4 regions of the Tardiphaga sp. GW821-FHT12E02 genome follow, and region 2 is predicted to be linked to each of the others. Evidence: predicted binding sites of a transcription regulator. Region 2 holds the regulator's gene; each other region holds the start of a gene.
What was found. The regulator PhoB, encoded in region 2, activates phosphate uptake and scavenging genes when phosphate is short. The targets are predictions, from matches to a motif close to TGTCATNNANCTGTCAT.
Positions count from the first base shown of each region.

Region 1: AC1RQ5_RS24280 (STN domain-containing protein) is a predicted target of PhoB. The motif match lies at 1,410-1,426, and genes of this name have one in related genera.
Region 3: AC1RQ5_RS03995 (alkaline phosphatase) is a predicted target of PhoB. The motif match lies at 1,218-1,234, and genes of this name have one in related genera.
Region 4: phnF (phosphonate metabolism transcriptional regulator PhnF) is a predicted target of PhoB. The motif match lies at 1,271-1,287, and genes of this name have one in related genera.

Region 1 is NZ_JBXAQK010000001.1:5,134,177-5,137,054, reverse strand. It holds gene AC1RQ5_RS24290 (carboxyl transferase domain-containing protein) at 1-320, shown strand, start outside; gene AC1RQ5_RS24285 (hypothetical protein) at 346-1,299, shown strand; gene AC1RQ5_RS24280 (STN domain-containing protein) at 1,588-2,214, shown strand; gene AC1RQ5_RS24275 (RNA polymerase sigma factor) at 2,268-2,840, shown strand; gene AC1RQ5_RS24270 (FecR family protein) at 2,827-2,878, shown strand, end outside.
Region 2 is NZ_JBXAQK010000001.1:426,729-429,606, reverse strand. It holds gene pstB (phosphate ABC transporter ATP-binding protein PstB) at 1-135, shown strand, start outside; gene phoU (phosphate signaling complex protein PhoU) at 164-874, shown strand; gene phoB (phosphate regulon transcriptional regulator PhoB) at 919-1,623, shown strand; gene AC1RQ5_RS02010 (GcrA family cell cycle regulator) at 1,831-2,340, opposite strand; gene AC1RQ5_RS02005 (aspartate aminotransferase family protein) at 2,802-2,878, shown strand, end outside.
Region 3 is NZ_JBXAQK010000001.1:841,026-843,903, forward strand. It holds gene AC1RQ5_RS03995 (alkaline phosphatase) at 1-1,160, opposite strand, end outside; gene argG (argininosuccinate synthase) at 1,350-2,681, opposite strand; gene AC1RQ5_RS04005 (phosphatase PAP2 family protein) at 2,861-2,878, opposite strand, start outside.
Region 4 is NZ_JBXAQK010000001.1:1,666,418-1,669,295, forward strand. It holds gene AC1RQ5_RS07850 (nuclear transport factor 2 family protein) at 19-486, shown strand; gene phnF (phosphonate metabolism transcriptional regulator PhnF) at 487-1,218, opposite strand; gene phnG (phosphonate C-P lyase system protein PhnG) at 1,344-1,805, shown strand; gene phnH (phosphonate C-P lyase system protein PhnH) at 1,808-2,416, shown strand; gene AC1RQ5_RS07870 (carbon-phosphorus lyase complex subunit) at 2,419-2,878, shown strand, end outside.

The DNA.
Region 1 (2,878 bases), 4.7 Mb from region 2:
GCGGCTTCCATGCATCGTTCTTCACGGCCGCGTGGCCCACCGGCGAATTCGGCGGCATGGGTCTCGAAGGCTATGTGCGCCTGGGCTTCCGCAAGGAGATGGAGGCGATCGCCGATCCCGCTGAACGCGAGACCTATTACAAGAACAAGGTCGCCGAACTCTATGCCAATGGCAAGGCCACGTCGATCGCGTCGGTGATGGAGATCGACAATGTGATCGATCCTGCAGAGACGCGGCGCTGGATCATGGCCGGCTTGCGCTCGGTGCCGGCGCCGCCCGCACGCGAGACGCGTAAGCGCCCCTGTGTCGATACCTGGTAGTGAACGGTCTGCTTGGAGTGATGCGATGACGAGTGCTGCATTCGATACCGAGATACAGGATGTTGACGGCGCGCTGCATGGCCCGTGGCGTCAGCCGCGGCAGATGCTGCACGCACAGACCTATGATTCTCACGCCTCGATCCACGACGATGCGACCGCGCAGAAACTCGGCTTCAAGGGCGGCACCATCGAAGGTCCGACGCATTTCAGCCAGTTCGCGCCGCTCTGCGCGCGATTGTGGGGCGATGCATGGTTCGAAAGCGGTTGCATCTCGGCGCATTATCGCAATGCCGCCTATGAAGGCGAGGAGGTGCAGGCAGTTGTCGAGAATCCTGCCGTCGGCGCGCGCTATACGGCGATCCGTACGATCAAGCGCGACGGCACCGAGATTTTGCGCGGTAGCGCATCGATCGGCGGCGGTGCGTCGCCGTCTGCGCTCGACGTGAGACTGACCGAGTTGAAGCCTCTGACCGATCCGGTCATCCTGCGCGACGTCACGATCGGAATGACCACGGCGCCGCAGACAGTGCGGATGGATCTCGACCAGCATATGGGCGACCTCTATCCATTTTCACTGGCGCAGAAGCTAAAGGTGATCACCGAGCCATCGCGTTATTACAGCGGCAATGACACCCCGTGGCGGCGCGCCGTCATCCCGATGGAAATGCTGAGCGTGCTGTTCCAGCATACGAGCAAGAAGGACGGCTTTCCCGTAAAGGGCCCTGCTGTCGGTCTTTTCGCCGATCAGGAGATCCGCGTGGTCAAGGGGCCGCTCTTTGTCGGCGAGGATTATAGCGTCCAGCGCGAGGTGGTCGCCATGTCCGGCAGCAAGCGCACCGAGAGCCTGTGGGTATGCACGGAGGTTCGTGACGCCAGTCAGACGCTGGTGGCAACGATGCTGCTCAATCTCGCGACACTGAAGGAATCCTACGGGCCGTATCAGGCCGAACACGCGGCGCTGTACGGATCATCGGTTTGACGATGTCGGCTTGTGCTCGACGTCCGCTGTTAGATGAAAATCGGTGCAAGGGCACGAGAGCGGGTATTCCGACCGCGCAGGCGCCGAGCATCTTCTGGCGCAAAGCGGACCATCAGAAAACTGTCATACAGAGTATCTAAAAGGCGGGTGGTAGCCTGATCCGGGATAGTCAAACTCAGTCGCGGGCGGCAGGGGCGTCAGCGCATGCGTTTGGAGCGTTTTCAATCACGACAGTTGCGCAGCGGCGGGCCTTTGGTCGTCGGTCAGGCTGCCAGGCGGCTGAGTGTATTGATCGTTGTGACCCTCGGCATCTGCGTTTTATGGGTCATGTCGGCAGCGGGCGGTAGTCCTGCCGCGCGCACCGACCGTTTCGATTTCGAGATTGCCGCGCAGCCGCTCGGCCCGGCACTGGTCGCCTTCGGCGCCGCGACGGGCATCGAGCTGATCTACGACAGTGCGCTGACATATCGCCACCACTCTTCCGGTCTGAAGGGACGTTTCACCGCCGACGAAGCGATCCTGCTCATCCTGGCTGCGTCGGGCCTCGCCGCCCGCGCGGTCGCGCCGGGCGCGATCACGATCGTGGCGCTATCGGATCTGCAGCCGGTCGAGCAAGCCTCCCGACCGACCAGCAGTCGGCACGCTGCATTCTTCGCCGAAATCCAAGGGAGTTTTGCACGGGCATTCTGCCACACGCCAGCAGCCGTGGTGAGCAGGGAGCGCGTGCTTGTCAGATTCAGGATTGCCGCTTCAGGCGCGATGGAGCGACTGGAAATGCTCGACGCGACCGATGAGTCGTCGCGTCATGGTCTGGTGGAAGCGCTGAAGCGTGTCACTTTCGACGTCCCGCCGCCGTCGGATCTGCCACAGCCGATCATGATGCTGATCCTGCCGCTTGCTGCGGAGGCGTGCTGACGTGGCGGGTCCGCTGACCGAAAATTGCGTGGCGATGGGACACTGAGCGCATCATGACCGCGACCTGGGCAGCTTTGCGCGATCTTCTCGTGGTGCGCTATGATGACTTTTTTCTGCGGCTGCGGCGTCGCCTGGGATCGAGCGATCTCGCCCGGGAAACGCTGCACGAGACCTATGTGCGGCTCAACCGCACTGGTGATATCACAGGCGTCCAACGCCCGGATGCGTATCTGTACCGGATCGCGCTCAACATCGCCGTGGTGCTACGACGATCAGAAGATCGGCAAGCATCGCCCGTGGAGATCGAGGCAGCCATCAACCTTGCCGACGAGATGGCGCAAACTGACCGGATGGCCGAGGGCCGCTTCGAGATCGCGGCGCTTGAGCGCGCGATCGAGGCATTGCCGCCACGGCAAAGGGCCGTCTTCCTTGCTGCCCGACTCGACGAGACGCCAATCCTCGATATTGCTGCGTCGCTCGGGATTTCGTCGCGGCTGGTCGAGAGCGAGCTCAGAAAGGCGCTGGATCATTGCGCCGCGCAGTTGCAGCGGCCGTCAACGCGACGTATTCGCAAAGCGACATCGAAGGCCTCCAGCGCAGGGAGGACTGGCGATGACCGGTTTTGACGATACTATCGAGCAATCTGGGGCAATGACCGAGCGCG
Region 2 (2,878 bases):
CAGGCGGCCCGTGTCTCCGACACCACCGCCTTCATGTATCTCGGTGAGCTTGTTGAATTCGACCAGACCAACAAGATCTTCACCTCGCCGAGCGACCGCCGCACCCAGGATTACATCACCGGCCGTTTCGGCTGACGCGACATATTCGCGAGAGGATTGACCTATGGCTTTTGAACACACGACCAAGGCCTTCGACGACGATCTTCAGGAACTCACCCGTCTCGTCGCCGAGATGGGGGGCCTGGCCGAACGTCAGATCGCAGAGTCCGTGGATGCGCTGGTCCGCCGCGACGTCGCCCTGGGCGCCCGCGTGGTGGCCACTGACGCCGAAATCGACCAGCTTCAGCGGCTGATCGAGGAACGCGCCGTCCTCACCATCGCCAAGCGCCAGCCGATGGCTGTCGATCTGCGCGAGATCGTCGGCGCGCTGCGCGTCGCCACCGATCTCGAGCGTATCGGCGATCTCTCCAAGAATATCGGCAAGCGCGTCAATGCGCTGGACAGCGACTTCCATCCGCTGAAGCTGATCCGTGGCCTCGAACACATGACCGATCTGGTGAACACCCAGGTCAAGGCCGTGCTCGATGCCTATGCCGCGCACGACCTCCCGGCCGCCATGGCGGTGTGGAAGGGCGACGAGGAAATCGACGCGATCTGCACCTCGCTGTTCCGCGAACTTTTGACCTATATGATGGAAGATCCGCGCAACATCTCGTTCTGTATCCATCTGATGTTCTGCGCCAAGAACATCGAACGGATCGGCGATCATGCCACCAACATCGCCGAGACGGTGTTCTACATGATCGAAGGTCAGCAGATGGTCGACAAGCGCCCGAAGGGTGACATGACCAACTTCGCTACGCCGGTGAGCTGAGGCTCATCGCGACGTCTCTGAACGACAGATAGGAAGCCAGCCATATGAACGCGCGCATTCTGGTAGTGGAAGACGAGGAAGCTCTGACCACGCTGCTGCGCTACAATCTCGACGCCGAAGGTTACGACGTCGAGACGGTTGCCCGCGGCGACGATGCCGACACCCGCTTGAAAGAGCGCGTGCCGGACCTCGTGGTCCTCGACTGGATGTTGCCCGGCCTGTCCGGCATCGAACTGTGCCGTCGCCTGCGGGCGCGGCCGGAAACCAAGGCGCTGCCGATCATCATGCTCACCGCGCGCGGTGAGGAGAGTGAGCGCGTTCGCGGCCTCGCCACCGGCGCCGACGATTACATCGTCAAGCCGTTCTCGGTGCCGGAACTGCTGGCCCGCGTGAAGGGCCTCCTGCGCCGTGCGGCGCCGGAGCGTCTGGCCACGGTGCTGGCTTTCGGTGACATCGAACTCGATCGCGACAAGCGCCGCGTGGTGCGCGCCGCCCGTCCGATCGATCTCGGTCCGACCGAATACCGGCTGCTCGAATTCTTTCTCGAGCATCCCGGTCGCGTGTTCAGCCGCGAGCAGCTGCTCGACAGCGTCTGGGGCCGTGACATCTATATCGACGAGCGCACCGTGGATGTTCACATCGGCCGTCTGCGCAAGCTGCTGAATCCGGCCGGCGAACCCGACCCGATCCGGACCGTGCGTGGCGCGGGCTATGCGCTGGACGATCGCTTCGACAAGGCGGCGGAGTAACGCTCTTTACCTCACGCTCTGCCCTCATCCTGAGGAGCCGCGCAGCGGCGTCTCGAAGGATGGCGACGGAGCTCCGACATCTCATGGTTCGAGACGGCGCTTCGCGCCTCCTCACCATGAGGGGCGGAGGTGGGCGGCTCTAGCTCAATAGCAAAGCAACAAAAAATGCCCGGCTCATCGCCGGGCATTTTCGTTCGTGCTGTTCGCTTACCGCATCGGCTTCGGCGCTGCCCGGCGACGATCGCTCGCAGGCTGGTAGGCGATCCGCGAGTGGTGCGCGCAGTAAGGTGCGCCGGCCACGGCCTTGCCGCCGCAGAAATAGAAATCGGTGCTGGCCGGATCACCCACCGGCCAATGGCAGGTGGCGTCGTTGAGCTCGACCAGCTGCAGGCGCTGGCTGATCGGGATCACGTTATCGACCGAGATCGGATCCGGCTCCATCTCGACCTGATAGTCGTGAGCCAGCGCCGTGTTGCCACGGGCGACCGGGCGCGGCATGCGCACCATCTGCTGGGCCGGACGCGGCTTGCGCGGGCGCGGCGCGGCAGAGGAGGGGCTCTTGGCGCGGCCGGAGAGGCCCAGGCGGTGCACCTTGCCGATAACGGCATTGCGGGTCACGTTACCGAGTTCCGCGGCGATCTGGCTGGCGGAAAGGCCGCCTTCCCAGAGTTTCTTGAGCTGTTCGACGCGATCGTCGGTCCAAGTGATTACCGTCATCGCTAAATCCCTTCGTATGCGCCGGCCGGCCTTGGCCCGCGCTGCGACTTGAAATCGTCAAAAAACCTCGTTGTCAGAATCCCTTAGCGCTCACCGGATGCATGACTGCTTCCGGCCTTACGCCGTACCGATAGTGTACAAGGGTCTACTGCCGCACGAGATGTCGTATCCGACAGGCCAAAAACTACATGATGCCGCGACTCACGCGCAAGAGTCGGCCGAGTCACATCCACATGCTTTCTGTCAACCAAACAGAAAAATCGGCCTTTTGTTCGATCAGGTGTGACATGGACGCCGCTATGCGCGGTTGACACCCTGTGCAGCCCCCATAAGATAATGGTCGCGTGCCGCCCGAGAAGGGCGGCACGTTTCGTTTTGAGGGTCCGCTACCCCATGTCGTACTGGTGTCATCGACCATGCAGACATCGGTAGGGACCGCAGACTGATTGATCGGAACCGTTATGACCAGCAACGCACCATCCTCGCAAATCTCTCAGGCCCATTTGCTGCCTGTCTTCGCGCGCGCGGATGTTGCCTT
Region 3 (2,878 bases), 410 kb from region 2:
GCATATTTGTCGATCATGCCGGACTCCACCAGCAGGACAAATCCCTTGTCATGGCGCGACAGCACGTTGAGGGCGGCCTGCACCTGTTCGGTGAGATCCGGCTGCTCCGGATATTTCTTCACGCCGCCACCCTTGAGGAACTTGCGGTCGAGCACGCCATCCATGTTGCCGGGCGTGAACAGGCCGAGCAGCTTTGTCGTGTCCGTCTTGTCGGCCGTTGCATTCAATTCGCCGGCAGTCTTCACATAGGGATAGCCGGCGTCCTTGAACTTGGCGATGTAGTCCACCTCGTCGGCGCGCTTGCCGATATCGACCGTGCGCGGCAAAAAGTTTGCCGCGCCGCCGCCGAGGATGACATCGGGTTTCGCCGCGAACATCTGCGCGACGATTTCGTCATAGGCCGCGCGGCGGCGCGTATGTGCGATCATCGAGGCGGGCGTCGCATCCTGGATTTCCGTGTTGGTGACGATGCCGACGGCGAGATCGAGCTTGCGCTTCACCAGCGAGGTGATGGTCTCGACCTTCGGATCGTCAAACACGTCGCGCGTGCGATCCGCATAGACGCCGAGCGCATTGGTCGCCGACTTGTGCCCGGTCGTGTAGGCGCTCGCGGAGTTCGCCGAGTCCGTGATGATCGAATCCGTGCCGGCGGTGCCGACCAGCGCCATGCTCGGCATATCGTCGATGGCGAGCTTGCCGTTGCTCTTGCCTTCCTTGATGCCCTTGGACAGGATCCGCGCGCCGACACGATGCGCCAGCGACATGCCGTCGCCGACGAACAGGATCACGTTCTTCGCCTTGCGGGCGCCGGTGTCGTACACGTTCCACGTCACCGACTTGGTGAGCGCGCCTGCCGTGACGTCGATCTTGTAGGCGCCGGGCTTGTCGAGCACGACATCGCGCAGCACCAGCGCGGATTGATCCTTATCATCCTCACGTTCGATATAGTCGGCGTTCTTGCCGAAGGCCGTCGCCTGATCGGCGCCATTGATTGTGACCTTGATGTCGGCGGCTGCGACCTTCCCAGGAAGTTCGACCTTGAAGTCGAATTTGCTGCCCTTGAGAATTTCCGCGCGATCCAGCGGATAGATCACCTGCGCCGAAGCGGATGCGCTCATGAAAAACGCCGCAAGCGCGGCGAGTGAAATGGTCTTGGTCATGGACGCTATCCCCGGTGGCTTTCTGTCGCAGGCAGTCTCCATCAATAAAACGGCCGGATGTCACGTCAATGACATCCGGCCGGTAGATCGATCGTGGGGCGGATAAGCGCAGCCTCATCCGCCGGCCGACTTCGTTGTTGAAACTCCGCGGCGGATAACGGCTGCGCCTCATCCGCCCTACGGCATAGTTTAATCCTTGCCCAGTCGCGGGATCGTGGCGCCTTCGCCGGCGCTGATCAGGCCGGTCTTCGCATAGATGTTCAGCTTCGCACGGGTATCGGTGATATCGAGATTGCGCATGGTCAGCTGGCCGATGCGGTCCGCCGGCGTGAACGGCGCATCCTCCACCTTCTCCATGCTCAGGCGCTCCGGCGCATAGGTCAGGTTCGGGCTCTGGGTATTCGCGATCGAATAGTCATTGCCGCGGCGCAGGTCGAGCGTCACTTCGCCGGTGATGGCGCGGGCCACCCAGCGCTGCGCTGTCTCGCGCAGCATCAAAGCCTGCGAGTCGAACCAGCGGCCCTGATAGAGCAGACGGCCGAGCTTCATGCCGTTCATGCGGTACTGCTCGATGGTGTCTTCGTTGTGAATGCCGGTGACGAGGCGCTCATAGGCGATGTGCAGCAGCGCCATGCCCGGCGCTTCATAGATGCCGCGGCTCTTGGCTTCGATGATGCGGTTCTCGATCTGGTCGCTCATGCCAAGGCCATGGCGGCCGCCGATCGCATTGGCTTCGAGGAACAGCGCGACTGGGTCGGCAAAGGTCTTGCCGTTCAGCGCGACCGGCTGGCCTTCCTCGAAACGTACGCTGACGCGCTCGGATTTGACGACGCAATCGTCCTTCCAGAACGGCACGCCCATGATCGGATTGACGATGGTGATGCCGCTATCGAGATGTTCGAGATCCTTGGCTTCATGCGTCGCACCGAGCAGGTTGCTGTCGGTCGAATAGGCCTTCTCCGCGCTCATCTTGTAGGCGAAGCCGTGGGCGGTCATGAAGGCCGACATTTCGGCGCGGCCACCGAGCTCGTCGATGAACTGGTCATCGAGCCAGGGCTTGTAGATCTTGAGCTCCGGATTGGTCAGCAGGCCGTAGCGATAGAAGCGCTCGATGTCGTTGCCCTTATAGGTCGAGCCGTCGCCCCAGATATTGACGCCATCTTCCTTCATGGCCGAGACCAGCATGGTGCCGGTCACCGCGCGGCCGAGCGGGGTGGTGTTGAAATAGGTGATGCCGCCGGTGGAGACATGGAACGCGCCGGCCTGGATCGCGGCGATGCCTTCATGGACGAGCTGGGCGCGGCAATCGACCAGGCGGGCCTTCTCGGCGCCGAACTCCATCGCCTTGCGCGGGATCTCGTCGTAATCGGCCTCGTCGGGCTGGCCGAGATTGGCGGTATAGGCGAAGACCTTGGCGCCCTTCTGCTTCATCCAGAGCAGCGCCGCCGACGTATCGAGGCCGCCGGAAAAGGCGATGCCGACATTCTTGCCGGTGGGGAGGCTTTTCAGGATCGTGGTCATGGGGCGTCCAATCGGGGCTATTTTTCGCGGTCAGCGATAGCGCGCCGGGGCAAAGGGCGTCAACGCGGGAACAACTCTCCTGTCGCCACCCGGCTCGACCGGGTGGCCCAGTACACACCGCAGCCTGCGAGTTTACTGGGTTGCCCGGTCAAGCCGGGCAACGACAGGATGAGATGGCTTCAATCGTGATACTGCTC
Region 4 (2,878 bases), 1.2 Mb from region 2:
TCGAACCTGAGGTGCCCGATGTCTCGCCCGCCATTCCCGCCCTTCACCCGCGAAACCGCCGCCCAGAAGGCCCGCATGGCCGAGGATGGCTGGAATTCGCGTGACCCGGTGAAGGTCTCGCTGGCCTATACCGAGGACTCGGTCTGGCGCAACCGCGGCGAGTTCTTCCAGGGGCGCCCCGCGATCGTCGAATTCCTCACCCGCAAATGGGCGAAAGAACACGAATATCGCCTGATCAAGGATCTCTGGGCCTTCAGCGACAACCGTATCGCCGTGCGTTTCCAGTACGAATGGCACGACGACGCCGGCGCCTGGCATCGCTCTTACGGCAACGAGCAGTGGGAATTCGACGAAGCCGGCCTGATGCGCCGCCGCGAGGCGAGTATCAATGACACCGTGATTACCGAGAAGGATCGCCGCTTCCTGTGGCCGGCGCCGGGCCCGCGTCCCGCGGATGTCCCCGGCCTCGGCACCGATCCGTTCTGATCAAATCTCGCTGTCGATCACGAATTCGACACGTTCGGCCACGAAGCGCGAATGCGTGAAATGCAGCGGCGTGCCGTCGGCATCCACATCGAGGGAATCGACAACAAGGATCGGCCGCCCCAGCGCGACGCCGAGCCGCGTCGCATCGGTGGCGTCGATGATGCCTGCCGTGACGCGGGTCGAGGCGCGGCGATAGTCCTTGATATCGTAATGCGCCAGCGCCTTGGTCATCGATCGCACGCGCTCATAGACCTTGCCGAAATCGGGAAACCGCTCGGCCGAGAGCCAGTTGGTGCCGACGCAGATCGGCGTCTTGTCGGCGAGACGCAGCGCCTCGAGGCGGATCAGCGGTGCGCCGGTCTTGAGGCCAAGCTGCCGCGCCAGTTCGCGCGTCGCCACATCGTCCCAGGCGCCTATCAACTGGCCAGCCGGTTCGCGGCCGCCGGCGCGCGCGTTCTCCGAGAAGCGGGTGCGCGAGCGCAGGGGATAAGCGAGCTTCGGCGCCTCCACATACGTGCCGCTGCCACGCTCGGCGCGCACCATGCCGCGCTCGGCCAAGGTCGCCAGCGCGCGACGCACCGTGTGGCGATTGACGCGGTAGGTATCGGCCAGCTCGGTTTCGCCGGGCAGTTTTTCGCCGGCGGTAAAGCGTCCGTCGGCAATCCCGCGCTCGATCCCGTCGGCCACATGTCGCCATAGAGCCACGCCGGTCGGCTTGTCTTGAATGGTCACAAATCAGTCCCTGAATGTCCGTCGCAACAGGGATACCCAAAAATCATGTCACTGTCACGAAACGGTCATTGCCTCCTCCTATAAAGTTGTCTAGTAAATCATACAACTTGTCGAGCGGCGGTGACATGATGCAGGCCCCTTCAAACGATCTACAGGCGCGGCGCCAGGAAGCGATGGGCGTGCTCGGGCACTGCCCGACGGCCGACATCGCCCGGCATTTCGACGATATCGCCGTGCCCGATCACGAACAGTTGCGCGCGCCGGAAAATGGCCTCGTGATGCTGCGCGGCCGGATCGGTGGCGATGGCGCGCCGTTCAATCTGGGCGAGGCGACGGTGTCGCGTGCCGCGGTGCGGCTCAGCTCTGGCGAGGTCGGCTTCGGCTACACGCTCGGTCGCGACGGCGCCAAGGCGCAGCTGATCGCGCTGTGCGATGCGCTGATCCAGACATCGCAATTTTCCGAAACGATCGAAGCGAAAGTCCTGACGCCGCTGCGTGCGCGCGTTGCGGCGGAGCGCAAGCGCAAGGCTGCGGAAACGGCGGCCACCAAAGTCGATTTCTACACGCTCGTGCGCGGGGAGGGATGATCATGACGACGATTGCAGAAATGCCGGCCGGCTTTGCCGACAAGGTGATCGCGGCGCAATCCACGTTCCGTACCGTGATGGACGCGATGGCGCGTCCGGGCAGCGTGCAGCTCATTCGTGCCGTGTCCGGCGTGCCGGCGCCGATGATGCGCGGCGCTGCAGCCATCGCCCTGACGCTGTTCGATCAGGATACGCCGGTGTGGCTCGATGAGAAGCTCGCGGCATCGGAAGATGTCGCCAAATGGATCAAGTTTCACACCAGCGCGCCGGTGATCTCAGACGCGGCGGCGTCCAGTTTCGCTGTGATCGCTGATCCCATCAAGCTTCCTGAATTCGATCGCTTTGCGCTCGGCACGCCCGAATATCCCGATCGCTCCACAACGATCGTGCTGCAGATCGCAAGCCTCAGCGAGGGTCCGGCCTATGAGTTGAGCGGTCCTGGCATCGATGGCGTGACGATCCTGCGTGCAGCCATCGGCGTGCCGGATATCATCGATCGGTTGGCCGAGAATGCGCGGCGGTTTCCGCGCGGCATCGATCTGTTGCTGGTGTCCGGCGAATCCATCGTGGCATTGCCGCGTACCACGCGCCTTGTCGCGCGGGAGGGCTGAGCATGTATGTCGCCGTCAAGGGTGGCGAACGCGCCATCGAGAATGCCCATCGATTGCTGGCGCATGAGCGTCGCGGCGATCGCGCTGTGCCGGAAGTGTCATTGGACCAGATCTCCAACCAGCTCGGGCTCGCCGTCGATCGCGTGATGACCGAAGGGTCGCTCTATGATCGCGAGCTTGCGTCGCTCGCTATCAAGCAGGCGCGCGGCGATATGATCGAGGCGATCTTCCTGCTGCGCGCCTTCCGCGCCACGCTGCCGCGCTTCGGTTCGAGCGAGCCGATCGATACCGCGAAGATGCAGGTTCGTCGTCGCGTGTCCTCGACCTTCAAGGACATGCCAGGCGGTCAGGTGCTTGGGCCGACTTTTGATTACACGCATCGCTTGCTCGATCCATCCTTGATGGGTGAGGGATCGCCGGAGCAGCCGAATGTCGTCGCCGACGCCGAACCAGGTATCATGC